DNA from 3 places in the Streptomyces sp. SD31 genome. Region 1 is predicted to be linked to each of the others. Evidence: riboswitches for the same ligand, from Rfam matches in the RefSeq annotation. Region 1 holds a riboswitch; each other region holds the start of a gene.

Region 1 (10,380 bases):
GTCACGAACGAGTTGAGGGACATGTTCTGCGCCTTGAAGGGCGCGACCTTGACCCCCTGCCGCACCAGCCACCGGCAGATCCCGGCGGTGACGACGCTCTTGCCGGCGTCGGAGGTGGTACCGGCGACGAGAAGCCCACCGACCGTCATGACGTACGCCCCTTCACGATGCGGCGCGCGGCGACACTGACGCCGAGCGCGAGCCAACCGACGCGCCGGGAGAGCCGTACGGCACGCTCGATGTCTTGGGTGACGACGGCACGCCCGGCGGCACCGTTGAGCACCGGCCGGTGCTCGACCCGCCCCCGGTACGACAGGGTTCCGCCCAGCCGCACCCCGAGGGCGCCGGCGAACGACGCCTCGACCGGCCCGGCGTTGGGACTCGGATGCTTGCCGGCATCGGCGCGCCAGGCCTGCACGGCCCCCCGCGGATCGTCCCCCGCCACAGCCGCGAGCACGGCGGTGAGCCGCGCCCCGGGCCACCCGGCGACATCGTCGAGCCGGGCCGAAGCCCACCCGTACCGCCGGTACTTGGGCGACTTGTGCCCGACCATGGCGTCGAGCGTGTTCACGGCCCGAAACCCGACCAGCGCCGGCACTCCTCCCAAGGCCCCCCACACCAGCGCTCCCACGACCGCGTCGGAGGTGTTCTCGGCGACGGACTCGACCACGGCCCGGGCGATCCCGTCAGCATCCAGCGCCTGCGGATCCCGCCCGCACAGATGCGGCAGCCGCGCCCGAGCCGCCTCGACATCGCCGGCCTCCAGGGCACGCCCGATGCCCCGGGCCTCCCGGGCGAGCGAAGTCCCCCCGACCACGGCCCAGGTGGCGGCGGTGGTCAGTGCGAGGGAGGCGGCGGGAGAGGTACGTACGGCACGAGCGGCGACGGCTGCGAGCGCTACGGCGCCACCGGCGCACACGGCGGTGTGCAGCGCGCCCCACCCCCGGTGGTCCCGCCACAACACCCGCTCCACGGCGCCGGCGGCACGCCCGAACGCGGCGACCGGATGCCCCCGGCGAGGGTCGCCGAGCAGCAGATCACCGAGAAGTCCGGCGGCGGCGCCGTACGCGAAGACGCGATCGGCACGCATCGGAGTCAGCCGACCGTGGGGTCAGACGCGGGTCTGATACTGCATGTCGATCGGCAGGCGAGCATCGCGTTATGTCCTCACTCAGGGTGTCCACGCCCTGGTTCGACGAGACCGGCGGCGAGAGTTCCTGGCTCCCGGGGCTATCTACCCCGGTGACAGTGGCGGGACCGCGCCGGACTTTCACCGGCTTCCTCTTCTGCCGCCGTACATGGCTCCGGAAGTCCACCACGGGGTTGGAAGGGGCGTCAACTTGCCGTTGACCTGCGACAGCGGAGTGTGCAGAACCCCACACCGGAGTCGAAAGCGCCCTGCCCGCCACCGTCGTGAGACGGAGGCGGGCAGGGCGGATGCGGAGGCCGGTGTGTCAGGCCACGATCAGATAGATGCCGTAGGCCACAGCCGCCGCACACGCGGCGAAGCACGCGTACGCGCCGGTGACCGCCAGGGCGGCCGAACCGCCCTGGGCCGAGGCCTTCTCCTGGCGGGACAGGCCCGCGATACCGAGGGTGAACAGGCCCACCAGGGCCACCGTGACCACGAGGCTGACGCCGAAGACGGAGCCGAGGGCCACCCAGTCGATCTTCATGATTCTTCTTTCCGGGTAACTGGGGTGAGTAAACGGCCGGGTGTCAGACCGTGGCCTGCGAAGGCGTCGGCTCGGAGGACGGGGCCGGGATCGTGGCCGCCAGGTCCTCGGTCACCGTGCCGCCCGTAGGAGGCGGGGTCACGGCGGCCATCGCCGTGGTGACGACACCCGCCGGCTCGTCGGTCTCGTTGACGTTCGTGTGGTCGACGACCTCACGGCGGGAGATCTTCCAGATGGCGGCGCTGGAGGCGACCAGGAACACCGCGACGAGGGCCGTGCCCCAGGCGCCGAAGCCGGTCACGTACTCGGCGAGCGCGCCGACCAGTGCGGCGGCCGGGAGCGTGAGGCCCCAGGCGACGAACATGCGGGTGGCCGTCGACCAGCGGACCACGCCGCCCTTGCGGCCGAGGCCCGCGCCCATCACCGCGCCGGAGACGGAGTGCGTGGTGGAGAGGGAGAAGCCCAGGTGGGAGGAGGCCAGGATGACCGTCGCGGCGCTGGTCTGGGCGGCGAAGCCCTGCTGCGGCTGGAGGTCGGTCAGGCCCTTGCCCATGGTGCGGATGATGCGCCAGCCGCCGAGGTAGGTGCCGAGCGCGATGGCGATGCCCGCGGAGAGGATGACCCACATGGGCGGGTCGGAGTCGGGGGCGAGGGTGCCGCCGGCGACCAGGGCGAGGGTGATGATGCCCATCGTCTTCTGCGCGTCGTTCGTGCCGTGGGCCAGCGAGACCAGGCCGGCGGAGGCGATCTGACCGGCGCGGTAGCCCTTCTTGGACGCGTTGCCGTCGGCCTTCTTGCCGAGGGAGTACGTCAGGCGCGTGGCCAGCAGCGCGGCGATGCCCGCGACCAGCGGGGCGGCGATCGCCGGGATCAGCACCTTGGTGACGAGCACGTCGCCGTGGACCGCGCCGACGCCGGCCGAGGCGATGGTGGCGCCGATCAGGCCGCCCATGAGGGCGTGCGAGGAGCTGGAGGGCAGTCCGACCAGCCAGGTCAGCAGGTTCCAGAGGATCGCGCCGACCAAGGCGGCGAAGATGACCTCGGGACGGATGCCGGTCTCGTCGACGAGACCTTTGGAGATCGTGTTGGCGACCTCCACCGAGAGGAAGGCGCCGACAAGGTTCAGCACGGCGGACATGGCCACCGCGACCTTGGGCTTGAGCGCACCGGTCGAGATGGTCGTGGCCATCGCGTTGGCGGTGTCGTGGAAACCGTTCGTGAAATCGAACGCGAGTGCGGTTACCACCACAATCGCGAGGATCAGCGAGAAGTTTTCCATTTACCCAGGCAATCGTTCGAGGTCGTTGTCCGGACGAACGTAGGTAACCTGAGTGAACGGAAGATGAACTGAGGCAGGCCGCACGGTGTCCTGCGGAGGGGGTTGTTCTGACGGAAGCGGAGATTGCTGCTCCGCCGGTCTCGTCGGTCATCGCACGGCCCAGGCGCCGCAAGGCTCAGGAGCCCCGGGCGAACTTCCTCAGCTGGGTCATCGACCCGTTGAAGAGATTCTGGTCACCCGGCAGGCTGCCGCTGCCGTTGTCGTACTGCCAGATGGTCCAGAACTGCCATCCGGCCGGCAGTGCCCCCGCGGTCGCGGAGTCGTAGCGGGCTATCCACAGTGCGTGATTCGAGGCGAAGGCGCGGCTGGCGCCGGTGCAGGTGTTCCACCAGTGCGTGGTGGTGTAGATCACCGGACGACGGCCGGTCAGCCGTTTCACCTCGTTGCTGAAGGACTGGATCCAGCTGACCATCTTCGCCTTGCTCAGCCCGTAGCACTTGTGCCTGCTGTACGGGTTGTACTCGATGTCGAGCGCGGGCGGCAGCGTCCAGCCGTCCGACGTCCAGCCGCCGCCGTTGCGCACGAAGTGCGCCGCCTGCGTCTTGCCCGACGACTTGTTCGGCAGCGCGAAGTGGTACGCGCCGCGCATCAGGCCCACGTTGCGCGAGCCGTTGTACTGCTGGTTGAAGTACGGGTTGCGGTAGGTGTGGGACTCGGTCGCCTTGACGTAGACGAACTTGGCGCCCTTCGCCTTCGCGCTCTGCCAGTTGACGTTCTTCTGGTGGGACGAGACGTCATGCCCCTTGGGCTTGCCGGCCGCCGCGGCCGGAATCTCGACGAGTGCGGTCCCCCCAAGGGCGAGCGCTGCCACGGATGCCGCTATGAGGCGGGAGCGGTGGCGGGACGGTTTGCGATCACGAGCCATATTTCCCCCCGGAATGGCGACGTGCACGACAAATCCCCCAGAGATTACTGGAGGGTCGTTGAATGCCGATCGATCCCCGGCCAAGCATGGGAAGAGGGTGATGTATCCGCATATGTGTACTTCCGGACGCCCGTCTTCCGCCCTAAAGTGCCCCGCCCCGGTCGTGAGTTGAGGCCGCGTCGCACTCTCGGCCGACCCCGGCTGGCAGGATCGCGGTATGGCTGAGGAGCGGCGGGACCAGCGAGGCGCGCGGGATGCGCGGGAGGGTGCACAGGAAGTGGGGGAGCCGTGGGGCAGGCGTGTGCGCCCCGAGGAGGCGGACGCCTGGGAGTCCCTCGTGGCGACGGCCCGCCGGACCGTGTCCGAGGGGCTGGTCGTCGGCACGTCCGGCAATGTCTCGGTGCGCGTCGGTGACACGGTGCTGGTCACGCCGTCCGGAGTGCCGTACGACCGCCTGACGCCGCAGGACGTGACGGGGGTCGACCTGGACGGCAGGCAGGTGCTCGGCGCGCTGGTGCCGACGAGCGAGCTGCCCATGCACCTCGCCGTCTACCGCGCCACGGACGCCGGCGCCGTCGTCCACACCCACGCGGTCCACGCGACGGCCGTCTCGACCCTGGTCCCGGAGCTCCCGCTGATCCACTACATGGCGGGCGCCCTCGGCGGTCCCGTCCGGGTTGCCCCGTATGCGACGTACGGCACCCAGGAGTTGGCCGAGAACATGCTCCGTGCCCTCACCGACCGCACCGCCTGCCTCCTCCAGAACCACGGCACGATCACCTACGGCACGACCCTGGACCAGGCCTACGACCGCACGGCCCAACTGGAGTGGATGTCCCGCCTGTGGCTCACGGCGTCGTCGGTACCGGGTCTCGCGCCGACGCTGCTGTCGGAGGGGCAGGTGGCGGAGGCGGGGGAGAGGCTGCGGGGGTATGGGCAGCGGGGGTGACGGTTACCTCGACGCCGGTCCAGGCATTTCAGCCCTCAGGGACGGGACGGGTAGGGGCGGCGGGGGCGAGGAAAACGGGACCCTCACTCCAACCCGCCCTCCCACTGGCCGCTCCACCCGTCCGCCCGGACACTGGAACACGTGCGCACTGTCAAAGCGACGGCCGCCGCCGTCACCGTGGCCCTGGCCGCCGGTGCCGCCACCGTGGCGGCCGGCCGATTCGCCAGCGGAGCCGCGCTGACCGCGCCCGCGGGCCGCCCCCTGCCCACCGAACCCAAACTCACCGTGCACGCCACGGCCGCCGGCCAGATCGCGCTCACCCGCGACCTGGCCTCCCTGCGCCCCGGCACCTACGGCCTCTCCGGCGACGGCTCACACGCGGTCGTCGGCCCCGTCCTCGCCGCGGCGAACCACTCCGCCGACACCGTCATACGCCGTCTGGAACGCGTCACGCACGGCACCCTCCGGCCCGGCGACAGCGTCTGGCTCACCCCCAACGTTCACGTCGGCAACCCGAGCGCCGCCCTCGGCCTCGACCACGCCGACGTCGACATCCCCGGCGAACTCGGCGGCCTGCCCGCATGGTTCGTCCCCGGCGCCCGCGACACCTGGATCATCGCGGTGCACGGCCTCGGCACCACCCGCGAACACGCCATGAACGTCATGGAGTTCCTGAGCGGCCGCCACTTCCCGGTCCTCGCCCTCGCCTACCGCGGCGACCTCGGCGCACCCCGCCCGCCGGACGGCCTGAACCACTTCGGCGAGACCGAGTGGCGCGACCTGGACGCGGCCATGCGCTACGCCGTGCGGTACGGCGCCAAGCAACTCGTCCTGCTCGGCTGGTCCACCGGCGCGACGATGGCACTGCGCGCCGCCGCGCACTCGGGGCTGCGTGACCATGTCTCGGGCCTCGTCCTGGACTCCCCGGTGCTCAGCTGGGAAGCCACCCTGCGCGCTCTCGCCACGGCTCGCCACACGCCGAGCGCGTTGCTGCCGCTCGCGGTCCGCGCGGCACAGGGCCGCACCGGCCTGCACGCCGACCGCGGCCACGACACAGGCGCCCCCGACCGCCTCACGGTGCCGACGCTGATCTTCCACGGCCCCGACGACAGGGTCGCCCCCTGGACCCTCTCCCGCCGGCTGGCCGACGCCCACCCCAACCTGGTAGCCCTCAACACGGTCAAGAATGCTCCCCACGCCGCCATGTGGAACGCCGACCCGGAGTCCTACGAGGAGTCCCTGCGCCGCTTCATCACACCGCTCATGTGACGCAACACCGCTCATGTACGCGGCCGAAGCGGCACCCCTCCGCACCTGCTCGGACCTTGCCCGCCACCCGGCTCCCCGCACCGGTCCCACAGATTCCGTTTAACCCCGTACCACTGGCCTGTTATGAGTCCCTCGCCACCCGCCGGGCCCCGTGCGTTGGCCCTCTCCGTCGCCCCTCGTGACATTCCGTTTGGGTTTTCGGACCGTCAACCGGAAGACTGCACCCGTGACGTCCCGTATCCCGCGCGACTCCAGGCTTCGACTCGTCCGCCCGCGACCCCTGGCCGCCGCCCCCTCAGCTGTGAACCAGCGGCGCCCACGCCGCCCCGCGCCCCGTCCTCCGGAGGGCACCCCGGCCCGGTCCGAGCTGGCCAGAATGGCTCGCTCCGGTCTGGCCGGCGCGGCCCGCGTCGCCCACTGGGCCGACGCCGCGCTGCGCCCCGGCCGTGACGGTGGGAACCCCGACGGCAAGGGCACCCTCTCCGACGCGACCGCCGAACGCGCGGCCCAGGACCTCGGCCTGACCGTCGCTCAGGTCCGCGCCGACTGGGACACCGCCCGCCTCGCGGGCCTCGTCGAGGTGCACGGCGACAGCGCCCGCCCCGGCTGGCGGCTGCGCGCCTGGGACCGCGACGACAGCGCCGTACTGCGCGGCTGGGTCGCCTTCTTCGACGCCTGGTCGCTCGCCCACCCGGAACCCGAGCAGCACGAGCACGCCGCCGCCGTGGCCGACGTCGTCTCGGCCATGCCCCAGGTGCTCTCCTTCCTGCAGCTGTCCGCCGGGCCGGTCCCGGTGGAGCAGCTCCTGGACCTGCTGGAGCAGCGGGTCACCGAGCTGCGCACCGAGCGCTGCGAGATCCCCTACGGTCCCCAGCCCGAGCCGGCCGCCGACGCGGCAACGGCCGCTGAGGACACCCCCCTCGCGCCCCTCCTCGACTGGGCCCTGCACGCTCTCGCCTCCGTCGGCGCCCTCACCTACGGCGACGGCCAAGCCACGCTCACCCCGCTCGGCAACTGGGCGGTCTGGGTCAAGCTGGAGCAGATCTGCGTCGCCGCCCAGAGCCCCGCCGGGAACATCGAGCGGTCCGCCGAGGACATGCTCCGCGGCTGCGCCCAGCTCCGCCCGAACGCCGCCCGCGACGAATACCGCGCCTGGCTCGCCGCCCGCCCCGTCGGCAGCGCCGTCACCGAACTCCTCGACGCCGCCCGGGGCGAGGACGCCCTGCTGCGCGGCCTCGCCTTCGAGGCGCTGCGCGTCGTCGGCGCCCCCGCCGAGCCCGATGTGCGTGCCGTCCACGACGAGCCGACGCTGCGGCCCTACGCCCTGCTGTGGCTCGCCGAGCACGACGGCGTCGACCCCGAGGACGCCCACGAGGTGCTCACCCGGGAAGAGGCCACCTGGCTGTGGGTCGACACCGCCGCCGCCGTCGCCGACCACGGTGAGGCCCCGATGCTCGTACGGCACCTGGAGTCCGCGGTGCAGCCGACGGTGCCGATGCTCCTGGACGAGGTGCGTGCCGTCGGCCATCCCCGCACCGTGCAGGTCCTGGTCGCGCTCGCCGCCGCGCACCCCGACCCGGCGCTCGCGAAGGCCGTACGCCGCGCCGCCTTCCAGGTGCACACCGGGGGGAACTGAGCCGGACCGGCGTCAGCCCTTCATTTCCGGGGCGTAGGTGCCGAAGCTCCACACATTGCCCTCGACGTCCCGGGCCATGTAGTCCCGCGAGCCGTAGTCCTGGTCCGTCGGGGGCATCAGGATCTCCGCGCCGTGCTCCACGGCTCGTCGGTGGTGTGCGTCGACGTCGTCCACGACGACGTACACCCCGGTGGTGCCCGCGTCCTTCATCACCTTGTCGAAGACGCTGCCGGTGCCCTTCGAGCCGAGCATCACCGCGCCGTTGCCCTGCATCAGCTCGGCGTGTGCCACCGAGCCGTCCTCGCCCTCGTACACCGCCAGCTCCGTGAAGCCGAAGGCCTCCGTGAGCTGCTTGATCGCCGCCTTCGCGTCCGCGTACAGCAGCGTCGGGTAGATGCTCGGACGCCCACCGCTCGTGCCCGCCATGCCGATCACCCCTTCGTGATCCATCGCAGTGATCCTTGCTCGTGATCCTTGCTGTCGACGGCCGGAATTCCGACCCGCAGCCAGTCTTGCAGCGATCACTGACAACGGCCCGCGAGCCGAGGCCGCCATGCGGGGGACAGGCCGGGGCCTCCCCGCCGTGTCCCGACGGTAAGGCCCGCGACTCCCCGCGGGGGTGACTACGCTCTGCGCCGGGTCCGCTGGAAGGCGGGTCCGGGACGGGCCCAGAAGGCTCCGAGACGGGCTCCAAGGGGGCGTGATGGCCGCTCTGCCGGTCGAGGCAGTCGACGCGACCGCGGCTCTCGGTGCCGCTCCCGAGCCCCCGGAGCCCCCCGCGGCCACCCGCTCCCGGCTGCTGCCGACCGCTCTGGCCCTCCTCGCGATCCCGCTCCTGGCGCTCGCCCACCACGCACGCCCCACCCCCTACGGCGACCACCTCACCGTCCACGCCGTCCATGCCGACCACGCGCGCGTGGATCACGCCGCCCCCCGGCACCCGACCCCACCGCCCCCGACAGCACTGCGCACCCGCGCCGCGACCCTGGAGGCCTACGCTCCCCGCACCGGCACGACCCTGTGGCGCTACACCCGCGAAGGACGCCGCCCCTTCACCTCACTCCACGCGCGCGGGGAGACCATCACGCTCTGGGACGACGGCATGGTCACCGACACCGACGGCCGTTCCGTGCGCTGGCACCGCGCCCTGCCCGCGGCCGCCGAGTGGCTCCCGGCCCAGGGCGGCACCGGAGTCCTGCGCCCCCTCGGCCGCGGCATCCTCGGCGTCGTGACGCCGCGCGGCGTCCTGGCGTACCGCATCGCCGACGGCGATCTGCGCTGGGTGCTGCCCGCCCGTGAGGGCTGCGCCTTCGAGCCCGCACGTGCCGTACATCACGATGGGGCGCTTCTCGTCGCCCAGCCCTGCCCCCACGCGGCCTGGACCGCCCAGCTCATCGCCGTGGACGACCTGGGACGAGTCGTCCCGCACCGCAGACCGCTCGGCAATGAAGTCGTCGAGGAAGGCGGCAGTCCCCGGCTCGAACACCCGAACCCAGAAAAAGTGGTTGCACAGCCCCGTTAGACTGACCGCATGGCCATTCTCCTCGCGCATTAGACGGCGGGAACGTCCTCAGCCGCCCTTCCCGCCACCTACCCCCGCTCTGGAGTCTGTCCGTGATCTCCGCCTCCGGTATCGAGCTGCGCGCCGGTGCGCGCGTCCTCATCGAGTCCGCGACCTTCCGCGTAGCCAAGGGCGACCGCATCGGTCTCGTCGGCCGCAATGGCGCCGGCAAGACGACCCTCACCAAGTGCCTCGCCGGCGAGGGCATCCCCGCCGGCGGCACCATCACCCGCTCCGGCGAGGTCGGCTACCTCCCGCAGGACCCCCGCACCGGCGACCTCGACGTCCTCGCCCGCGACCGCGTCCTGTCCGCGCGCGGCCTGGACGTACTGATCCGCAAGATGCGCGAGAACGAACAGCGCATCGCCAACGGCCAGGGCGCGACCCGCGAGAAGGCGCTGAGGCAGTACGAGCGCCAGGAGACGGAGTTCCTCACCAAGGGCGGGTACGCCGCCGAGGCCGAGGCCGCCACCATCGCCGCCGCGCTCAACCTGCCCGACCGGGTGCTCGGCCAGCCCCTGCACACCCTCTCCGGCGGTCAGCGCCGCCGTATCGAGCTCGCCCGCATCCTGTTCTCGGACGCCGACACCCTGCTGCTCGACGAGCCGACCAACCACCTCGACGCGGACTCGATCGTCTGGCTGCGCGACTACCTGAAGACCTACCGCGGCGGCTTCATCGTCATCTCCCACGACGTCGACCTGGTCGAGACGGTTGTCAACAAGGTGTTCTACCTGGACGCCAACCGCGCCCAGATCGACGTCTACAACATGGGCTGGAAGCTCTACCAGCAGCAGCGCGAGGCCGACGAGAAGCGCCGCAAGCGCGAGCGGCAGAACGCCGAGAAGAAGGCCGCCGCACTCCACTCGCAGGCCGACAAGATGCGCGCCAAGGCCACCAAGACCGTCGCCGCGCAGAACATGGCCAAGCGCGCCGACCGGCTCCTCGCGGGCCTCGACGCGGTGCGCCAGCAGGACAAGGTCGCCAAGCTGCGCTTCCCCGAGCCCGCGCCCTGCGGGAAGACCCCGCTGATGGCGGAGGGCCTGTCGAAGTCGTACGGCTCGCTGGAGATCTTCACCGACGTC
Region 2 (10,380 bases), on a different contig from region 1:
CCACTTGGCGTTGGACCGGCCCGCCTGCTCGGTCGGGTAGAAGTTGATGTCGACGACCCGGTCGAGGAAGGTGACGGCGGTACGGACGGTGGCGTCCAGCCGCTCCCAGTCGATGTCGCCGGTCGCCGTGTCGACGAACGCGCCGAGGTTGACCGACCCCAGGTTGCAGACCGCCGTCTCCCCGTCGTCCGTGACCTCCAGGATCTCCGTGCACAGGTTGGAGGAGTGGACGACATGGCCCGGCAGGGCCGTCTGGTTGGCGGTGCGGTTGGCGGCGTCCTTGAAGGTCATCCAGCCGTTGCCGGTCTGCGCGAGGGTGCGCATCATACGGCCGTACAGGTCGCGGGCCGGGATGGTCTTCTTCGCGAGGCCCGCCTCCTCGGCCTTGCGGTAGGCGGCGTCGAACTCCTCGCCCCACAGGTCGACCAGCTCGGGCACGTCGGCGGGGGAGAACAGGGACCACAGGGCGTCGGCGTTCACGCGGCGCATGAACTCGTCCGGGACCCAGTGCGCGAGGTTCAGGTTGTGCGTACGGCGGGCGTCCTCGCCGGTGTTGTCGCGCAGCTCCAGGAACTCCTCGATGTCGGAGTGCCAGGTCTCCAGGTAGACCGCGGCGGCACCCTTGCGCCGGCCGCCCTGGTTCACGGCGGCGACCGAGGCGTCGAGCGTCTTCAGGAACGGGACGATCCCGTTGGAGTGCCCGTTGGTGCCGCGGATCAGCGAACCCCGGGAGCGGATACGGGAGTACGACAGGCCGATGCCGCCGGCGTGCTTCGACAGGCGGGCGACCTGGTGGTAGCGGTCGTAGATGGAGTCCAGCTCGTCCTTGGGGGAGTCCAGGAGGTAGCAGGACGACATCTGGGGGTGCCGGGTGCCGGAGTTGAAGAGGGTGGGGGAGGAGGGGAGGTAGTCGAGGCGGCTCATGAGCCCGTAGAGCGCGGCGACTTCGTCGACCGACCTGGTCGTGTCGTCCTCGGCGAGGCCGGCGGCGACGCGCAGCATGAAGTGCTGGGGCGTCTCGATGACCTTTCGGGTGAGGGGGTGCCGGAGCAGGTACCGGCTGTGCAGGGTGCGCAGGCCGAAGTAGCCGAAGCGGTCGTCGGCGGCGGTGTCGATCAGGTCGTCGAGGCGGGCGCGGTGCAGACGCACGAACTCGGCGGTCCGGTCGGCGATGAGCCCCTCGCGATGGCCGACGGCCACCGACTCGGTGAAGGACGTGACGCCCTGCGAGGCGGCCTCGGCCGCGATGGAGAGGGTCAGCAGCCGGGCGGCCAGCCTGCTGTAGGCGGGGTCCTCGGAGATGAGACCGGCCGCCGCCTCGGTGGCCAGCTCGCGCAGCTCCGCTTCGTCCGCGACGGCGGACCGGCCGCGCAACGCGGCGGCGGCGACCCGGCCGGGGTCGGCGTCGGGGAGGTCGGCGGTCAGCTCGGTCAGGGTCCGCAACAAGGCGGTTCCCGGAGCGTCCTCGTCCGTCGGGACGGTCGGGACGGCTGAGGCCGGGTCTGCTGGCGCGATGGTCACGTGGGGGCTCTCCCTCGCTCGGCACGGGGGCCTTGCGGGAGGGCAGGGGGCAGCACACGAGCGCACGCGGCGTCGCGTCCACCGGCCCATTCCACGAGGCCCGGACGTCGGAGCGCACCGACCGGGTGGCCGGGGCGCGCTGTCGACAGGTCCTCGGACTGACTCTCGTACGACGGCATGCGGGCATACGTGTACGAGTACACCGTTGCGGGACAGTTCCGGATTCGCACCGGATTCCCCTGCGGCGACAGCGAGCATGAGCATACATCTTGTGCCGGGCTGTCGTGTCACCCCCAGATGTTGTGTCGGGGTGGTTTCAGAGCGTCAACTCATAGGTGAGGAGCGTGATGTCGTCGAGGGCCGGGACCGGGTTCCAGTCCCGCTCGGGCGTGCGGACGAAGCCCACCCGCTCGTAGATGCGGTGGGCGCTGTGCATGGTGCGCTGGGTCGACAGGACGATGCGTACGCAGCCCTCCGTGGCCCGTGCGCGGTCGACGCAGGCGCGTACGAGGGCCTCGCCGACGCCCCGGCCCCGGGCGTCCCGCGCGACCGCCAGCATGCGGATCTCGGCCTCGCCGGAGCGCGCAATGTCGGCCATCGGCCCGCCGCTCGGCACGAAGGTCACGCCACCCAGCAGCCGGCCCTTCTCGACCGCCACCAGCACCTCGGCTGCCGCTGCTCGCTTTGCCGCGTTCCTCAGCTCGCCGAGGTACGCGTCGCTCTCCCCGAAGTCGAGCAGACCGTCCTGGAGGTAGGCCTGCGCGGTGATCTCACCGAGGGCCTCGTACTCGCCGGGTTCCACCTGCCGGATCACGATGTCCATGCAGGTGAGTGTGGCGGACGGGTACGCCGACGGGCCGCCGGATTTCTCCGACGGCCCGTCGATGCCGGGTACTCAGTGGGACGAACCCGCAGTCGCCGGCGGCAGCTCCACCTGGACGCCCGGGTCGCCCGCGTCCGCCGTGTAGTCCTCCGGCCTGGTCTCGTCGACGCCCTCGGGGGCCTTCGCCGCCTTCAGGACGAAGGTGAGGACGACCGTCACGACCACGTTCAGCACGAACGCCGTCAGGCCGATGTAGCCGATCTCCCCGATGCCGGGGATCTCCTTCGCCGAGCCGCCGAAGTGCTTCTGCGTCGGCGAGGCGACGCCGTACGCGGCGACCGTGCCGTAGATCATGCCGACCGCCCAGCCGGCCAGCAGGGCCCAGCGGTGGAACCAGCGGGTGAACAGGCCGCCGACCAGGGCCGGGAAGGTCTGCAGGATCCAGATGCCGCCCAGGAGCTGGAAGTTGATCGCGACCGTCTTGTCCATGGTCAGGACGAAGACCAGGGCGCCCACCTTCACCAGCAGGGACACCAGCTTGGAGACCTTGGTCTCCTGCGCGGGAGTGGCGTCCGGCTTGATGAAGTCCTTGTAGATGTTGCGGGTGAAGAGGTTCGCGGCCGCGATGGACATGATGGCCGCGGGGACGAGGGCACCGATGCCGATCGCCGCGAAGGCCACGCCCGCGAACCAGGACGGGAACATGTCCTCGAAGAGCTGTGGGATCGCCAACTGGGGGTTGGTGACCGAGACTCCGGCCGCGATCGCCATGAAGCCCAGCAGGGCCAGCAGGCCGAGCATGAGGGAGTACAGCGGCAGGATCGTGGTGTTGCGGCGGATCACCTCACGGCTCCTGGAGGAGAGCGTCGCGGTGATCGAGTGCGGGTACATGAACAGCGCGAGCGCGGAACCCAACGCCAGCGTGGCGTATGTCCACTGGCCCGCCTCCGGCGGGATCAGACCGCCGGCCTTGGCTGCCGTGTACTTCTCGCTCGCCGCGCCGAAGATCTCGTCGAACCCGCCCAGCTTGATCGGGATGTAGATGATCGCCACCGCGATGACGACGTAGATCAGCGTGTCCTTCACGAACGCGATCAGCGCGGGGGCGCGCAGACCCGAGGAGTAGGTGTACGCCGCCAGCACGCCGAAGGCGATGAGGAGCGGGAGGTCCTTGACGAACCAGTTGGTGTCCTCACCGCCGCCCACGCCCATCACGTCCAGCACCGCCTGGATGCCGACCAGTTGGAGCGCGATGTACGGCATGGTCGCCAGCAGGCCGGTGACGGCGACGGCCAGCGACAGGCCCTTCGAGCCGAAGCGGCCGCGCACGAAGTCCGAGGTCGTGACGTATCCGTGCTTGTGCGAGACCGACCAGAGGCGGGGCAGGAAGGTGAAGATCAGCGGGTACACCAGGATCGTGTACGGCACCGCGAAGAAGCCCGCCGCGCCGGCCGCGTAGATCGCCGCCGGGACCGCCACGAACGTGTACGCCGTGTACAGGTCGCCGCCGAGCAGGAACCAGGTGACCCAGGTGCCGAACGACCGGCCGCCCAGGCCCCATTCGTCGAGGCTGTGCTCGTTCTCGGCCTTGCGCCAGCGCGAGGCCAAAAAGCCCATGACCGTGACGGCCAGGAAGAAGATGATGAAGACGGCGAGTGCGACGCCGTTCACGCCGTCGTTCACTCGGCACCCCCACGGCGTGCACGCTGGTCACGCTGCCACAGCTTGTACGCGATCATCGTCAGTGCGGTGGAGATCAGCACCCACAGCATCTGGTACCAGTAGAAGAACGGGATACCGGCGAAGGCCGGGTCCACCTTCGCGTACGAGCCGACCCACAGCATCGCCACGAACGGCGCGATCAGGCAGAGGGCGATGACCACACGCACGGGTGTCACCACCGGTGGTCTCACTTCTGGCGCATCAGACATACGGCGGCTCCGTCCCCTCACTGATCACCTGTGCAATGCGCAGGAAATCTAGGCGACGCTTCCGCTTTATGGAACCCCCGTCCGTATAACGGATAGCACTCAACTGACAGCGCTTGCCGCTCAGCAGCAGCGGAAGCCCTGCCGGGGGTCCTGCTCCTGACGGTCGGTGCGCATGCGCTCGAAAGTCCGCCGTGAGGGCACGTCCGCCCGCGGATGGTCCCGGCGGAGGTGCGCGACATAGCGGTCGTACGCCGACTCGTCGGTCAGCTCCCGCAGATACCAGCGCACACCCCTAAGCGCCCGCCGCAGTGCCGACGTCATGGCGCGCCTCCTCCTTCTCCTCCCGGGTCGGGAACAGCCCGGCCGGGGCGACGATCTTCGACTCGACGTACGGCGCCTCGCTCAGCGTGGACAGTGCCGGGCGCCGGACGTGCCGGACGCAGACGCGGGCCGCGTCGACGATGACGACGACGATCAGCAGGGCGAGGACGGCCGAGAGGACACCGTCCACCGTGGAGTTGGTGACCACGGTGTGCATGTCGTCCATGGTCTTGGCGGGCGGCAGGACCTCGCCGCGGTCGATGGCGTCCTGGAACACCTGACGCTGCTTGAAGAAGCCGACCTTGGGGTCGCTGGAGAAGACCTTCTGCCAGCTGGCCGTGAGTGTGACCGTGGCGTCCCAGGCGAGCGGAATCCCGGTGATCCAGGCCCACTTGAGGCGTCCGGACTTCACCAGCAGGGTCGTGCAGACGGCGAGGGCGACCGCGGCCAGCAGCTGGTTCGAGATGCCGAAGATCGGGAACAGCTGGTTGATGCCGCCGAGCGGCTCGTGGACGCCGACCCACAGGAAGTACCCCCACAGGCCGCACACCACGGCGCTGGTGATGACCAGGCCGGGCTTCCAGCTGACGTCCTTGAACGGCCGGTAGACGTTGCCCAGCGTGTCCTGGAGCATGAACCGGCCCACGCGGGTGCCGGCGTCCAGCGCGGTCAGGATGAACAGCGCCTCGAACATGATCGCGAAGTGATACCAGAAGGCGCGCAGGCCGTCGCCGGTGACCTGCGAGAAGATCTCCGAGACGCCGATGGCGAGGGTGGGGGCGCCGCCGGTGCGGGAGAGCAGGCTCGCCTCCTCTACGTTCTCCGCCGCCCGTGCGAGTGCCTCGGGGGTGATCTGGTAGCCCCAACTCCCCACGACCTGCGAGGCGTTCTGGACGGTGTCCCCGATGACCCCGGCGGGCGCGTTCATCGCGAAGTAAAGCCCCGGGTCGATGATGCTCGCCGCCACCAGCGCCATCACGGCGACCGACGACTCCATCAGCATGGAGCCGTAGCCGATCATCCGGACCTGCGTCTCCTTCTGGATCATCTTCGGCGTCGTACCCGACGCGATGAGCGAGTGGAAGCCGGACAGGGCGCCGCAGGCGATGGTGATGAAGACGAAGGGGAACAGGGACCCCGCGAAGACCGGGCCGTCGCCGCGCGAGGCGAAGCCGGTCACCGCGTCCATCTTCAGCGTCGGCAGCGCGATGACCACGCCGAGGGCGAGCAGCACGATCGTGCCGATCTTCATGAAGGTGGAGAGGTAGTCGCGCGGCGCCAGCAGCATCCACACCGGCAGGATCGAGGCGATGAACCCGTACGCCACCAGCCAGACGACCAGCGTGGAAGGCGCGAGGGTGAAGGTGTCGGCCCACGACGACTCGGCGACCCAGCGGCCGGCGATCAGGGCGAACAGCAGCAGCGCGACGCCGATGACGGAGACCTCGGTGACCCGGCCGGGGCGGAGCACCCGCAGGTAGAAGCCCATCAGCAGGGCGATCGGGATGGTCATCGCGATGGAGAAGGTGCCCCAGGGGGACTGGGCGAGGGCGTTGACGATCACCAGCGCCAGCACACCGAGCAAGATGATCATGATGGCGAAGGCGGCGAGGAGCGCCGCCGCGCCGCCGAACGGGCCGATCTCCTCGCGCGCCATCTGCCCCAGCGAGCGTCCGTCCCGGCGGGTGGAGAAGAACAGCACCACCATGTCCTGGACCGCGCCCGCGAAGATGACGCCGGCGATGATCCAGACCGTGCCCGGCAGATAGCCCATCTGCGCGGCCAGCACCGGCCCGACCAGGGGTCCGGCCCCGGCGATCGCCGCGAAGTGGTGGCCGAGCAGGACGCGGCGGTCGGTGGGGTGGAAGTCGATGCCGTTGTCGAGGCGTTCGGCCGGGGTGGCCCTGGTCCTGTCGACCTTGAGGACCTTGTACGCGATGAACTTCGCGTAGAAGCGGTAGGCGATGGCGTACGAGCCGAGGGCGGCCGCGACCATCCAGGCGGCCGATACCTCCTCGCCCCGGGAGAGCGCGAGCACGGACCAGCCCGCGGCACCGACGAGCGCGACGAGGGTCCAGATGACGAGGGATCGGACGTTCGCGGTACGCACCGGGGAGTCCTCCCGTCCATGCGGCGACGGGAGGACCGTAGAGCAGGAGCGGCAGTTGCGCTACACCGCGTGCGGTACTGCGAAGGTCCCTGGGACAGGCCTTAGTCCCGGGGCCGCTTGAGGCGCGCCACGAACTTGTAGCGGTCCCCCCGGTACACCGACCGCACCCACTCCACCGGCTGCCCCTCCCGGTCCTGTGAGTGCCGGGACAGCATCAGCATCGGCAGGCCCACGTCGGTGCCGAGCAGGCCGGCCTCGCGCGGGGTGGCCAGGGAGGTCTCGATGGTCTCCTCGGCCTCGGCGAGATGGACGTCGTAGACCTCGGCGAGCGCGGTGTAGAGGGATGTGTACTTGGCCAGGGACCGGCGCAGGGCGGGGAAGCGCTTGGCGCTCAGGTGGGTCGTCTCGATGGCCATCGGCTCGCCGTTCGCCATCCGCAGCCGCTCGATGCGCAGCACCCGTCCGCCGGCCGTGATGTCGAGGAGCTCGGCGAGCCGGTCGTCGGCGGTGATGTAGCCGATGTCCAGCAGCTGCGAGGTCGGCTCCAGGCCCTGGGCGCGCATGTCCTCGGTGTACGAGGTGAGTTGCAGGGCCTGCGAGACCTTCGGCTTGGCGACGAACGTCCCCTTGCCCTGGATGCGCTCCAGGCGCCCCTCGACGACCAGCTCCTGGAGGGCCTGGCGCACGGTCGTGCGCGAGGTGTCGAACTCGGCGGCCAGCGTGCGCTCGGGCGGGACCGGGGTGCCGGGAGACTGTGTCTCCGTCATGTCGAGCAGGTGCTTCTTCAGGCGGTAGTACTTGGGCACGCGCGCGGTACGAACGCCTGCCCCACCCTCGTTCTCCGCACTGCTGACGTCGGTACTCATGGCCTGCCTTCCCGGCTCCGGATGCGGGTCACCTCGTGATCCCTTCTGTATACCGTTGCCGCGCTCTTTTGGTCTAGTCCACAACCCCAAAGTGGTCTAGCGGACGAGAGTACTCCGGAGCCGCTGTTTTCGCTGCCTTCTTACTTAAAGGTTCCTGCATATGTAGGTCCCATAACGGCTGGTCAGAGGCCATTCGGTCACCCTTGACACGCTTCGTGGTCTGGTCCAAGCTCCCCCCTACTGGTCTACACCATTGGTCCAGGTCCCGGCCCATGGGCGGGAGGTGTGGGCATCCCTGAGGAGGGTGGCGTGAAGCGCAAGCTGATATCCGCGATCGGTGTCGCGGGCATGATGATCTCCCTGGCGGCGTGCGGGGGCGACGACGGCGACGGCGGGGGCAAGGCCGGGGCGGACGGATACGCGGGCCAGACGCTCACCGTGTGGGTGATGGACGGCTCCTCGCCGGACCAGTGGCAGAAGGACGTCGCCGCGGCCTTCGAGAAGCAGACCAAGGCCAAGGTCAAGTTCGAGATCCAGCAGTGGAACGGCATCCAGCAGAAGCTGACCACCGCCCTGTCGGAGGAGAACCCGCCGGACGTCTTCGAGATCGGCAACACCCAGACCCCGGCCTACGCCAAGACCGGCGGCCTCGCCGACCTCGCCGACCTCAAGTCGGAGATCGGTGCCGACTGGACCGAGTCCCTCAACGAGTCGTCGATCTACGACGGCAAGCAGTACGCGGCACCCTGGTACTTCGCCAACCGCGTCGTCCTCTACAACAAGAAGATCTGGGCCGAGGCGGGCATCAAGGACACCCCCAAGACCCGCGACGAGTTCTACGCCGACCTCAAGCAGATCGGCGAGAAGACCGACGCCGAGCCGATCTACCTGCCCGGCCAGAACTGGTACCACTTCGTCGGCCTGACCATCGGTGAGGGCGCCGAGCTGGTGAAGAAGGACGGCGACAAGTACGTCTCCAACCTCGCCGACCCGAAGATCGCCGCTGCCATGGAGACGTACAAGAAGTTCCAGGCGCTGTCCAAGGCGCCCAAGGACAAGGACGAGGCCACCCCGCAGCAGGGCGAGGTCTTCGGCAAGGGCAATGTCGGCGCCTTCATCGGTATGGGCTGGGAGGCCGGTATCGCGATCAAGGCCAACCCGAAGATCGAGAAGGAGATCGGCTACTTCACCATCCCCGGTGCCGCGGCCGACAAGCCCGAGGGCGTCTTCCTCGGCGGCTCCAACCTCGCCGTCGCCGCGGGCAGCCAGAAGCAGGAGCTCGCCAAGGAGTTTCTGAAGATCGCCCTGTCCGACAAGTACGAGGGCGAGCTGGCCAAGCTCAACGGCGTCATCCCCAACAAGGAGTCGCTGCAGACCAACCTGAAGGGCAACGTCGTCGCCGAGGCCGCCGCGCCGGCCGCCGCGGGCGGTGGCACCACGCCGCTGATCCCGGAGTGGGCCGCCGTGGAGAACGCGCCCAACCCGATCAAGACGTACATGACCGCCGTGCTGAACGGCAAGTCCCCGGCCGAGGCCGCGAAGCAGGTCGAGGACGAGTTCAACAAGCGTCTGTCGCAGCAGCAGTAGGCAGCGCGGCCCGCACTGTGCCGGCAGTAATGCAGCAGCACTAAGGCGCCGGTGTTCGCGCCGGGGCGGGGGGACGGGCATGCCGCCCCCCCCGGCCCCGGCGACCGCACGCGGGTCTACGTACGTAGGTCGAGAAGAGAGATCGCGAGCATGACCGTGCAGACCGAACGGCCGCCCTCCGGCCCGGTGGACACAGCCAAAAGGGATGAGAGCGGCCCCGCCGGACCGGGACCCCGAGCCGCCTCGCGCCTCGGCGCGCTCACCCCGTACCTCCTGCTGCTGCCGGCCTGCGTGGCCACCGTGCTGCTGCTCGGCTGGCCGCTGCTGAAGGACGTCCTGCTGTCGTTCCAGAACCTCAACATGGCGCAGCTGATCCAGCACGTCACCGAGTGGAACGGTATCGACAACTACAAGGAGGTCCTCACCGGCGAGGACTTCTGGCGCGTCACCCTGCGCTCGATCCTGTTCACGGCGGTCAACGTCGCCCTGATCATGGTCGCGGGCGCGCTGGTCGGCCTGCTGCTCGCCCGCCTCGGCCAGCGGATGCGGGTCACCCTGATGGTCGGGCTCGTGCTGGCCTGGGCGATGCCCGTGGTCGCCGCGACCACCGTCTACCAGTGGCTGTTCGCCCAGCGCTTCGGCGTCGTCAACTGGGTCCTGGACAAGCTCGGTTGGCACGCCATGGCCGACTACAGCTGGACCAGCAGCCAGATGTCGACCTTCTTCGTGGTCACGGTCCTGATCGTCTGGCAGTCGATCCCTTTCGTCGCGATCAACCTGTACGCGGCCACGACCACCATCCCGGGCGAGCTCTACGAGGCCGCGGCGCTCGACGGCGCGGGCGGCTGGAAGAGCTTCACCACGGTGACCCTCCCCTTCCTGCGCCCCTTCCTCTACGCCACGACCTTCCTGGAGATCATCTGGGTCTTCAAGGCGTTCGTGCAGGTCTTCACCATCAACGGCGGCGGCCCCGACCGGCTCACCGAGATCCTGCCCGTCTACGCCTACATCGAGGGCGTCGGCAACCAGCACTACGGCATGGGCGCGGCGATCGCCGTCCTGACCATCCTGATCCTGCTCGGCATCACCGCCTACTACCTCAGGATCGTGCTCAAGCAAGAGGAAGAGGAGGCCGGGCTGTGAAGCGCTCGCTCTTCGGCCGCCTGTGGCCCAACGTCACGGCCGTCGTCCTGTTCATCGGCTTCGTCTTCCCCGTGTACT
Region 3 (10,380 bases), on a different contig from region 1:
GGCCTCCAGGCCGTACAGCGCGGCGAGTTCGACGAGGGCGGCGCGGACCGTCGGGGTCAGCCGCAGCGGCCACTCGTGGGCGCCGATCCGGGTGACGGCGGCGGCGAGGCGGGTGACCGCGTTCTCCCGGTTGGGTCTGGAGCCGTGCGCGGCCCGCCCGCGGGCGGTGAGCTTGACCCAGCCGGTGCCGCGCTCCCCGGCCGCGATGGGATAGATCTGCCGCCCCCCGCCGTCGTGGAAGGTGAAGGCACCGGCCTCGCTGATGCCCTCGGTGCAGCCCTCGAAGAGCCCCGCGTGCCGGTCGGCGAGAAATCCGGAGCCGTCCTCGGCGCTCGCCTCCTCGTCGGCGGTGAACGCGATCACGATGTCCCGCCGGGGCCGCACGCCTTCCCGCGCCCAGCCCCGGACGACCGCGAGGACCATCGCGTCCATGTTCTTCATGTCGACCGCGCCCCGGCCCCAGACGACCCCGTCACGGATCTCCCCGGAGAACGGGTGCACGCTCCACTCGGCGGCCTGCGCGGGCACCACGTCCAGATGGCCGTGGACGAGCAGCGCGTCCGCCGACGGGTCGGTGCCCTCGACACGGGCGACGACGTTCGTACGGCTGCTCGTGCGCTCCAGCAGGGTGGGCTCCAGGCCCGCCTCGGCCAGCCGCGCGGCGGCGTACTCGGCGGCGGGCCGCTCCCGGCAGTCGCCGCCACCCCGGTTGGTCGTGTCGATGCGGATGAGGTCGGAGGTGAACGTGACGACCTCGTCCAGTGCCTGCCCGTCAGCCATACTGCTCCTCCATCGCGGCCGAGACGATCGTGGTCACTGCCTTGAAGGTACGGATTCCCTCGTACATCCGCTCGCTGGTGTACGCCACCTTCCGCTCCCCGATCCGTTCGACACCGGGGACGACGGTGGCCGCCATGGCGAGGTGCTCGGCGTCGAACTCGACGGCGACGGTGAACGGGCCGCCGCTCACCGGCTCCTGACGGACCGCCAGCGCGGCCGCCTCCTTGGCGGCGGCCTGGATGTCCGCGGCGGTCCTGGCCGGCGTACGGCACACGGCGGCGTACCGCGAGACATGGTCCTTGACGGCGACCTTCAGCGCGCCGGGCGCGTACCCGAGCGCGTCCTCGCAGGCCACGTCGTCGCCGGTGACGAGCACGACGGGCACGCCGTACTCGGCGACGACATGCGCGTTCAGCAGCCCCTCGCTCGCCCGTACGTCGTTCAGCCACACCCCGGTGATGGAGTTGGCGAGGTAGGTGTGGGCGAGGACGCCCTCCATGCCGGCGCCCGCGTGGTAGCCGACGAAGGCGATGCCGTCCACGTCGCCGTGCTGCACGCCCTCGACCATGGACAGCGCCTTGTGCCGACCGGTGAGCATCTCCGCCCGCTCGTCGAGCCGCTCCAGCAGCAGATTGCGCATGGTCCAGTGCGCCTCGTTGATGACGACCTCGTCGGCACCGCCGGCGAAGAACCCCAGCACCGCGGCATTGACGTCCGAGGTGAACATCCCCCGGCACCGCTCCCACTGCGACGTCCCGGGCAGCACGTCGGCCGGCCAGGTAACGCCGGTGGCGCCCTCCATGTCGGCGCTGATGAGGATCTTCATACCAGGCCCTGTCCTCTCCAGGTCGGACAGCCGCAACGATTCGGCGACATCAATGGCTGACACCAGTTTCGTGGAGGGCAGCGTGAGTGTAGACCGACATCGGCGTGTCGCCACGGCTTTGCCCCAGGATGGCCTGAGTCTCGTACGGCTTCGCGCCGCGTCAGAACTTCGTTTCGAGCGAGTGGCCCACCTCGCCGGGTGCCGCTGGGCAGGAGGGTGACGTCGTAGCGCGTGTCGACGGAGCCGTTCCAGCGGCCCTGGAGCTCCGGAAGCCACGAGAGTGGTTTCGTCAGAGGCGTCGGCGCCGTCGCGGCCGACGGCCCACGCCGCGCCGAGCGCACCGGAATACCGAAAACAGGTACGACAGAACCAGGCGAACGCCCCTTTCGCGCCCCCGAGGCGCGCTTGTCAGCCACCCTGTGCGGGCACTACTGTCACCACGCCTTGGTGAACGGGAAATCCGGTGTGATGCCGGTGCGGCCCTCGCCACTGTGAATCGGGAAGTCCGGCTCCAGCCCTCACGGGCAGCCACTGGGTCTTGGGACCCGGGAAGGCGGAGCACGGGCGGTGGTACCCGTCAGCCAGGAGACCGGCCAAGGCGCGTCAACCATCCACGAGGTGCTGGAGAGGGTCTGCTGAGCCATGCACATAGCCGAGGGTTTCCTGCCTCCGGCGCACGCGGTCGCCTGGGGCGTCGCGTCCGCGCCATTCGTCGTCCACGGAGTCAAGTCACTCACCCGTGAGGTCAGGGAGCACCCCGAGAGCACACTGCTCCTCGGCGCCTCCGGGGCCTTCACGTTCGTCCTGTCCGCGCTGAAGCTGCCCTCGGTGACCGGCAGCTGCTCGCACCCCACCGGCACCGGCCTCGGCGCCATCCTGTTCCGGCCGCCGATCATGGCGGTCCTGGGCACCATCACCCTGCTCTTCCAGGCGCTGCTGCTCGCGCACGGCGGCCTGACCACGCTCGGCGCCAACGTCTTCTCGATGGCGATCGTGGGGCCCTGGGCCGGATACGCCCTGTACAAACTGCTGCGGCGGTACGACGTGCCGCTGATGGTGGCGGTGTTCTTCGGTGCGTTCCTCGCCGACCTGTCCACCTACTGCGTCACCAGCGTGCAGCTGGCGCTCGCCTTCCCCGACCCGAGCAGCGGATTCCTGGGCGCGCTCGGCAAGTTCGGCTCCATCTTCGCCGTCACCCAGATCCCCCTCGCGGTGAGCGAGGGCCTGCTGACGGTGCTCGTGATGCGGCTGCTGGTGCAGTCCAGCAAGGGCGAACTGACCCGGCTGGGCGTGCTCCTCACCAAGAAGCAGTCCGGGACCGGGACCGAGACCCAGGTGGTGGGCCGATGAGCAGGAACACGAAGATCAACCTCTTGCTGCTGCTCGTCGTGGCCGCCCTCGCGGTGCTGCCGCTGGCCCTCGGCCTCGGCGACCACAAGGAGCAGCCGTTCACGGGCGCCGACGGCGAGGCGGAGAACGCGATCACCGAGATCGAGCCGGACTACGAGCCCTGGTTCTCGCCGCTGTACGAACCGCCCTCCGGTGAGATCGAGTCGGCGCTCTTCTCCCTCCAGGCGGCCCTCGGGGCCGGTGTCCTCGCCTACTACTTCGGTCTGCACCGCGGGCGGCGGCAGGGGGAACAGCGGGCGCTGGAGCGGGTGGGGGACACCGGCGGCGCAGCCGGTGACACCGCCGGGGAATCCACGGCCGAAAGGGCCTGAGTTCCGTGCTGCCGATCGACGCGGCGGCGCACAGCAGTCGCTGGCGCCGCCGTCACCCCGTGGACAAGGCCGTGCTCGGGCTCGGTCTCACCGTGCTCGCGATCTCGCTGCCGCCCTGGCCGGGTGCGGCCCTGGTGCTCCTGACGTCTCTCGTGGTGCTGCTGGGACCGGCGGGCGTGCCCGGCCGCCGGCTGTGGCGCGCCTACCGCGTTCCGCTGGGCTTCTGCGTGACCGGCGCGGTCACGTTGCTCGTCCAGGTCGGCGGGCCGGAGGGCTTCGTGTCCCTGGCCGACGACGGTCCCCTGCGCGCCGGGGAGCTGCTGCTGCGCACCTCGGCCGCCTCGCTCGGGGTGCTGCTGTTCGCCTTCACCACTCCGATGTCCGACCTGCTGCCCCGCCTGGTGAAGGCCGGGGTGCCCGCACCTGTCGTCGACGTCGCCCTGGTGACGTACCGCATGAGCTTCCTGCTGCTGGACTCGATGCGCCGGATCCGGGAGGCCCAGGCCGCCCGGCTCGGGCATGCCGGCCGGGCCGCGGAGTGGCGTTCCCTGGCCGGGCTCGGGGCCACCGCGTTCGTGCGGGCCTTCGACCGGGCCACCCGGCTCCAGGCCGGGCTCGCCGGGCGCGGCTACGACGGCACCCTGCGCGTCCTGGTGCCCGAGGCCCGGGTCTCCGTCCGCTTCACGGCCGCGAGTTGCGCACTCCTCGCAGCGCTGGCCGCCCTCACCCTCGTACTGGAAAAGGCCCTGCCATGAGCGAGCCCACCGCACTGGTCGCCCTGCGGGGCGCGTCCTACGCCTACGAGGACGGCCCCGTCGTGCTCAGCGACCTCGACTTCGACGTCCGCGAGGGGCGCGCGCTGGCGCTGCTCGGCCGCAACGGCAGCGGCAAGACCACGCTGATGCGGCTGCTCAGCGGTGGACTGCGCCCGTGCGCCGGGCAGTTGACGGTGGAGGGTGCGCCGGTCAGGTACGACCGCAAGGGCCTGACCCGGCTGCGTACGACCGTGCAGCTGGTGGTGCAGGACCCCGACGACCAGCTCTTCGCCGCGTCCGTCGCCCAGGACGTCTCCTTCGGCCCGCTGAACCTCGGTCTGCCCGACGTCGAGGTGCGCGCGCGGGTCGACGAGGCGCTCGCCGCCCTGGACATCACCGCGCTGGCCGACCGGCCCACGCACCTGCTGTCGTACGGGCAGCGCAAGCGCACGGCCATCGCGGGTGCCGTCGCGATGCGGCCGCGTGTGCTGATCCTGGACGAACCGACCGCCGGTCTCGACCCCGACGGCCAGGAGCGTCTGCTGGCCACCCTCGACGGGCTGCGCGCGAGCGGTACCACGGTGGTCATGGCCACCCACGACGTCGACCTGGCCCTGCGCTGGGCGGACGATGCGGCGCTCCTCACTCCGTCCGGCGCACGCACCGGTCCGACGCCCGTGATGCTGGCCCGCACCGATCTCCTGCACCAGGCCGGCCTGCGGCTGCCGTGGGGGGTGGCGGCCGCCCGACTCCTGTGCTCGCGTGGCCTGTTGTCCGAGTCCGCGGCCGGTCCGCGCACCGCCGAGGACCTGGCCGCCCTGGTCGCGGAGGCGACATATGACCGCTGAATGCCATCAATGACTCAATTGTTCTCTCACTCCCTGTTCCATGGATCGACGTACGACGGGAGTACGGGGAGTGAGGGAACATGGCCAAGGACGTCGCGGATCCGGGCGGCCCACCGCGGCCCGCCGGCTTGAAGCCCGATGCGATCGGGTTCGTCGACGCGCTCGTCATCGGGCTCAACTCCACCTCCCCGGCGTACTCGGTGGCGGCGGTCATCGGCCCGGTCGTGGCACTGGTGGGGATCTACGCCCCTGGCGTGATGCTCGCGTCGTTCGTGCCGATGCTGCTGATCGCAGCGGCCTTCTACTACCTCAACAAGGCCGACCAGGACTGCGGCACCACCTTCTCCTGGGTCACCCGGGCCATGGGGCCGTGGGCCGGGTGGCTCGGCGGCTGGGCCATCACGATGACCGGGGTGCTGGTCGTCGGATCGCTGGCGGACGTCGCCGTGACCTTCGCCCTGCTCGCCTTCGGCCTCGACGACTGGGCCGAGAACGACGCCGTGCGCCGGCTGCTCACGGTGCTGCTCATCCTGCTGATGACGGCCGTGTGCGTCATCGGCACCGAGGTGTCGGCGAAGGTGCAGAACGTCCTGATCATCGCCCAGGTCGTCTGCCTGCTCGCCTTCGCCGTGGTGGCGCTGTACCGCGTCTACGCCGACACCGGCACGCTCGGCTCCGTCGAACCGTCGATCGGCTGGCTGGACCCTTTCGGAGCCGGCGGGGCGCCCCTGACCGGAGCCCTGTTGCTCGGCGTGTTCATCTACTGGGGCTGGGAGTCGGCCGTCAATCTCACCGAGGAGGTCGAGGACTCCGCCACCGCTCCCGGCAGGGCGGCCGTGTGGTCGACGGTCATTCTGCTGGTGACCTACGTGGCGGTGGGCTTCGCGGTGGTCGCCTACGCCGGAACCGCCTACCTGGCGGAGAACGCGGCGGAGGAGGAGTTCGTCTTCGCCCTGCTCGCCGGCGAGGCGATGGGCGGCTGGGACTGGGTGGTGCTGCTCTCGGTCTCCACGTCCGCGCTGGCGTCGACACAGACGACGATCATCCCGGCGTCCCGTACGGCGCTGTCGATGGCGCGCCGTCATGCGCTGCCCGCGCATTTCGCCCGCATCCACCCGCGCTTCCGCACCCCGGACGTGAGCACGTGGTGGGTCGCCGCCATCGCCATCGCCTGGTATGTCGTCGTCAACGAGATCAGCGCCAACGCGTTGTTCGACTCTCTCACCGCGCTCTCGCTGCTGATCGCGTTCTATTACGCGCTCACCGGTGTCGCCTGCGCCGTGTACTACCGCCGCCAACTCACCAGCAGCGTCCGCCACTTCATCCTCATCGGCCTCGGCCCGCTCGTCGGCGCCGGGCTGCTGGCATGGCTGCTGGTGGAATCGGTCATCGACATGTCCGATCCCGCCAACTCCTACAGCGGCGACTCGTGGTTCGGACTCGGTCCCCCACTCGTCATCGGCATCGGCATCGCCGCCACGGGCGTGCTGCTCATGGTCGTGTGGCGGCTGGTGGCTCCCGCCTTCTGGTCGGAACGCCCCGGTGTGGTCGACCCCTGAGCTTCCAGGTCGCCGTCGCCCCCTGCCGCCGACCGCCCCGCCGTACGGCCGGAGAGGTCGGTCTGGAGGCCGCCGAGGGTCTTGCGGGGTGTAGGGGTTGTCGATCTCGCGGTCGCGGGCCTCGATATGCCGCCTGAGGTCGGCGCAAGAGATGCCGCCCCTGCCCGGCGTGGAAGTTGACCTCAGGACCGATGAAGGCGATCGACCAGGATGTCGATCACCAACGGCGTCCGCGGCCCGAACCCGAGCAACACCCCGTCCTCCAGATCCACGACCCGCCGGTTCATCCCCGCCGGCGTCTGCCCGATTCCCGGAATGTCGACCAGCCCGTCGATGCCACCGACCGATTCCAACCCCTTGGTCATCATCAGGATCACATCCGGCCGCGCCCGCACCAGGGCCTCGCTGGTGATCGGCGTGAACGGCTTGTCCAGCCCGGCCTCCTTGCCCGCGTCCACCGCCCCCGCCGCCTCGATCAGCGAGTCGGCGCCCGAGCCCTTGCCGCCGATCAGGTAGACGGCCGCGCTGCCGCGCATGTACAGGAAGGCGACCTTGGGCTCGCTGCCGTCGGGCACGGCGGCGCGGGCCGCGGCGAGTTCGTCGCTCATACGCTCATTGAGGGCTTTGCCCGCGTCGGGGACGCCGAGCGCCTCGGCGATGCGGGTGGTGCGCGTGGTGACGTCGGCGAGTTCGGTGGCCGGGTCCAGTACGACGACGGGGACGCCGGCGTCGCGGATCTGGTCGATGGCCTCGGCCGGGCCGGTGTCGGTGTCGGCCAGCACGACCGTCGGCCGCAGCGACAGGACGCTCTCCGCGCTCACGTCGTGCGCTTTGGTGACCTGCGGAAGCTTCTTCGCCTCCGCGAAGGTGGCGGTGATGTCGCGGCCGACGACACGGTCGCCGAGGCCCAGCGTGAACACGATCTCCGCGACTCCCCCGTTGAGCGGCAGGATGCGCGAGGCGTCCTGCACCGTCACCTCGCGCCCGTCGGAGGAGTCGACGGTGACCGGCAACTTGGGCGTGGGCGGCTCCCCTTCGAGGGGGACGAGGGTGTTCTTCGCGAGCTGCTTCTCGGCGGCGGTCGCGCGTTCGCTCGCGGAGGCGGGTGACGCGTCCGCCGTCGAGGAGCCACCGCCCCCGCCACCGCAGGCACCCGTCAGCAGCGCGAGCGCCAGAGCGAGGGGTACGAGGGCGCGACGGCGTCGGGGCCCGGGACGGGTCCTTTCGGCCACTCGGCGAGGTCCGGCCGACGGTTGGGGCCTGCCGGCCGACAGGTGGGGTCTTCCGGTCATCGGGTGGGGTCTTCCGGTCATTCGCATCGCTCGGCCCTCCGGTCTCTCGTATCGCACCCAGTTGATCAATAGCTTAGGTTAGGTTTACCTTATTAACTCCTGGTGGGGGTGCGACGTGAAATCGCCATGTGGCCTGCGCGGCAGGCGAGTTGACCGTACGACCGTGATGGCGGCCTCGGCCGCCGCCGTCCTCCTGGTACTTCCGGCCGCCTCGCCGGCGGCCGCGGCGGGCGCCTCCGCGACGGGCCCGGAGGGCCAGAAACTCACGGTCTCCAAGTCCTCCGGCCTCGCCCCGGCGGGCGAGACGGTCACCGTGTCCGGCACCGGCTACAACACGGAGAAGGGCATCTACGTCGCCTTCTGCGTGGACAACGGCGTCGGCAAGACCCCCACACCCTGCGTGGGCGGAGTGGACATGTCCGGCGAGTCCGGGGCTTCCGCGTGGATCTCCTCCAACCCGCCCTCGTACGGCGAGGGTCTGGCGAAGCCGTACGAAGGCAGCGGCCACAAGGGCTCGTTCAGCGTGCAGCTCAAGGTGCGCGCCGAGGACGCAAACACCGACTGCACCAAGTCCGGCGTGAAATGCGCCGTCATCACCCGCAACGACCACACCCGGGGCGGTGACCAGAGCCAGACGGTCCGGATTCCGGTGACCTTCACCGGCAGCGGCGGGAGTTCGTCGGCCGACGGCAGTTCGACGGTGACGCCCGGTGGGACCGCCGGTGCGACCGAGACCGGCGGCGCCACGGACGGCTCGGGCACCGGCGGCGAGAGCGCCTCCGACGGGCCGCTCGCGAGCACCGGGTCCATCGCACTGACCGCCGGGACCACCGCGGCCGGTCTGGTCACGGCCGGAACCGCAGCCTGGCTCTGGGCGCGCCGGTGCCGGACGGCGAAGGCCGGTCGACCGCACTCAACCGCAGGTTGAAGAGGGAGACTTGAAGATGACGAAGAGACCCGGCGCCGCCGCCGTGACGGGCGGCGCCCTGCTCGCGCTGTTGCACCCGGGCGCGGGATCGGCGGCCGCGCAGGACACGGACGCGTTCCCGCGCACGGTGTCCGGTGGCTACGCGAGCTGGACGACAGCCGACTCGGAACCGGCCGACCACGGCATGGCGTTCGACGTCACCGAACCCGCCGTACAGGGTTCCACCGACCTCGCCTGGTTCCCGGCCACGGGCGGCGGGGCGGACCCCGAAACCGGCGCGGCGGACCTGAAGTTGGCAGGGGCGGCCCGGCTGGTGCCGTCCGCCGGCTCGGTACAGCCACTGACGCTCGGCGGTCTCAGGCTGCGCCTGGACGGCGACGGGGGCGCGCTCCACGCCCGTACGGCCGTCGACGGTCAGGCCCGCGAAGTGGCGCTGGCCGACGTGGCGGCGAGCGGCGCGGGTCCCGTCGTACGGACCAGTGGCGTGACGTGGACGGGATTGAGGGCTTCCCTCACGGACGAGGGTGCGCGGTTGCTGTCGGAGTGGAGCGGCCGCGCGTTCACGAAGGGCGACGGGCTCGGCCTGCTCCATGTGACGGTGGGGACCGGCGGCACCGCCCCTGAGCCCCCCACCGAACCTCCGGCCGAGACACCGCTGCCGTCGCCGAGCGCGAGCGCGCCGGAGAAACAGCAGCCGACAGAGCGGAAACAAGCGGAGCCGTCGGCGACGGTGATCCGGGCGGCGCTGACTCCGGGCGATGAACAGGAAGTCACCGGCGCGGGGTTCGAGCCCGGCGAGGTGGTCCTCGTCACGATCGACGGGGACACCCGGTACCAGGCGGTGGCGGACGAAGAGGGCCGGATCTCCCGGGCCTTCCCGGTGTACGCGACGGCGGTCGAGGGCGCGCACACCGTCGAGCTCCACACCGTGACGGGAGAGCGCGCCGCTGTCGCGCAGTTCGAGGTTCAAGCCGTCTCGGGCTGAACCGGCGGGTTCAGTGGGTTGACCAACGCGAATTCTCATCGAGGAGCGGGCCGCTCGGTCCGCTCCTCGCCATGCTCAAATCCCCTGTGGGCACGGGGAGTTGAAGCACTTTGCCGAGTGTTGACAGCCACCGGGAGTTCATATTTAGGTTTGCCTTACCTAACTCCAACCGGAGTGGGAGCACACCAGAAAGGTGAAGCGCTCACCATGAGAGCTGTTCCTTCCGCCCGTATCGCAGCCCGCACCGGCCTCGCCGTCGCCGCCTCCGCCGCCCTGACCCTGGGCCTGGCGACCTCGGCCTCCGCCGCCACCTCGACCCGCACGGTCACCGACGGCGGCGCCACGTACAACCTGTCGGTGACGGCCCCGGACACCGCCGCCACGGCCGGCCAGGTCGTCAACGTCACCGGCTCCGGCTTCAACACCGGCCAGGGCATCTACGTCGGCCTGTGCGTGGTCGACGGCGCGCAGGGCGTGAACAAGCCCACCCCGTGCCTGGGCGGCCAGGACGAGGACGGTTCGACCGGCGCCTCGCACTGGGTCGACAACACCTTCGGCGGCATGTTCGCCAACAGCTCCAAGTTCGGCTCCGGCGGCACCTTCAACGTGAAGATCTACGTCAAGGCCACCCTCGACGACGGCTCCGTCTGCGGCCAGGACGTCGACTGCGCGATCGTCACGCGTGC

Evidence for each region. Region 1 has a riboswitch for cobalamin ahead of ACTMVF_RS37955 (cobalamin biosynthesis protein). Riboswitches for the same ligand answer to the same signal wherever they lie in the genome.
Region 2: it holds a riboswitch for cobalamin, as region 1 does, so the genes downstream of both, ACTMVF_RS26605 (ribonucleoside-diphosphate reductase subunit alpha) here and ACTMVF_RS37955 (cobalamin biosynthesis protein) in region 1, are expected to answer to the same signal.
Region 3: it holds a riboswitch for cobalamin, as region 1 does, so the genes downstream of both, ACTMVF_RS10510 (energy-coupling factor ABC transporter permease) here and ACTMVF_RS37955 (cobalamin biosynthesis protein) in region 1, are expected to answer to the same signal.

What each region holds. Positions count from the first base shown of each region.
Region 1 is NZ_JBQHCX010000023.1:54,709-65,088, reverse strand. Features, by position in the region: gene ACTMVF_RS37960 (cobyric acid synthase) at 1-149, opposite strand, end outside; gene ACTMVF_RS37955 (cobalamin biosynthesis protein) at 146-1,090, opposite strand; cobalamin riboswitch at 1,193-1,332, opposite strand; gene ACTMVF_RS37950 (hypothetical protein) at 1,455-1,676, opposite strand; gene ACTMVF_RS37945 (anion permease) at 1,720-2,955, opposite strand; gene ACTMVF_RS37940 (lysozyme) at 3,131-3,880, opposite strand; gene ACTMVF_RS37935 (class II aldolase/adducin family protein) at 4,098-4,829, shown strand; gene ACTMVF_RS37930 (alpha/beta hydrolase) at 4,971-6,098, shown strand; gene ACTMVF_RS37925 (hypothetical protein) at 6,325-7,734, shown strand; gene ACTMVF_RS37920 (VOC family protein) at 7,747-8,184, opposite strand; gene ACTMVF_RS37915 (hypothetical protein) at 8,438-9,256, shown strand; gene ACTMVF_RS37910 (ABC-F family ATP-binding cassette domain-containing protein) at 9,349-10,380, shown strand, end outside.
Region 2 is NZ_JBQHCX010000013.1:25,066-35,445, forward strand. Features, by position in the region: gene ACTMVF_RS26605 (ribonucleoside-diphosphate reductase subunit alpha) at 1-1,521, opposite strand, end outside; cobalamin riboswitch at 1,649-1,785, opposite strand; gene ACTMVF_RS26610 (GNAT family N-acetyltransferase) at 1,838-2,344, opposite strand; gene mctP (monocarboxylate uptake permease MctP) at 2,417-4,027, opposite strand; gene ACTMVF_RS26620 (DUF3311 domain-containing protein) at 4,024-4,275, opposite strand; gene ACTMVF_RS26625 (CstA-like transporter-associated (seleno)protein) at 4,396-4,596, opposite strand; gene ACTMVF_RS26630 (carbon starvation CstA family protein) at 4,568-6,706, opposite strand; gene ACTMVF_RS26635 (GntR family transcriptional regulator) at 6,808-7,572, opposite strand; gene ACTMVF_RS26640 (extracellular solute-binding protein) at 7,882-9,159, shown strand; gene ACTMVF_RS26645 (carbohydrate ABC transporter permease) at 9,310-10,302, shown strand; gene ACTMVF_RS26650 (carbohydrate ABC transporter permease) at 10,299-10,380, shown strand, end outside.
Region 3 is NZ_JBQHCX010000004.1:135,752-146,131, reverse strand. Features, by position in the region: gene ACTMVF_RS10520 (M20/M25/M40 family metallo-hydrolase) at 1-780, opposite strand, end outside; gene ACTMVF_RS10515 (M55 family metallopeptidase) at 773-1,606, opposite strand; cobalamin riboswitch at 2,035-2,218, shown strand; gene ACTMVF_RS10510 (energy-coupling factor ABC transporter permease) at 2,249-2,956, shown strand; gene ACTMVF_RS10505 (energy-coupling factor ABC transporter substrate-binding protein) at 2,953-3,327, shown strand; gene cbiQ (cobalt ECF transporter T component CbiQ) at 3,333-4,082, shown strand; gene ACTMVF_RS10495 (energy-coupling factor ABC transporter ATP-binding protein) at 4,079-4,930, shown strand; gene ACTMVF_RS10490 (APC family permease) at 5,011-6,489, shown strand; gene ACTMVF_RS10485 (heme/hemin ABC transporter substrate-binding protein) at 6,672-7,781, opposite strand; gene ACTMVF_RS10480 (hypothetical protein) at 7,948-8,709, shown strand; gene ACTMVF_RS10475 (HtaA domain-containing protein) at 8,726-9,694, shown strand; gene ACTMVF_RS10470 (hypothetical protein) at 9,902-10,380, shown strand, end outside.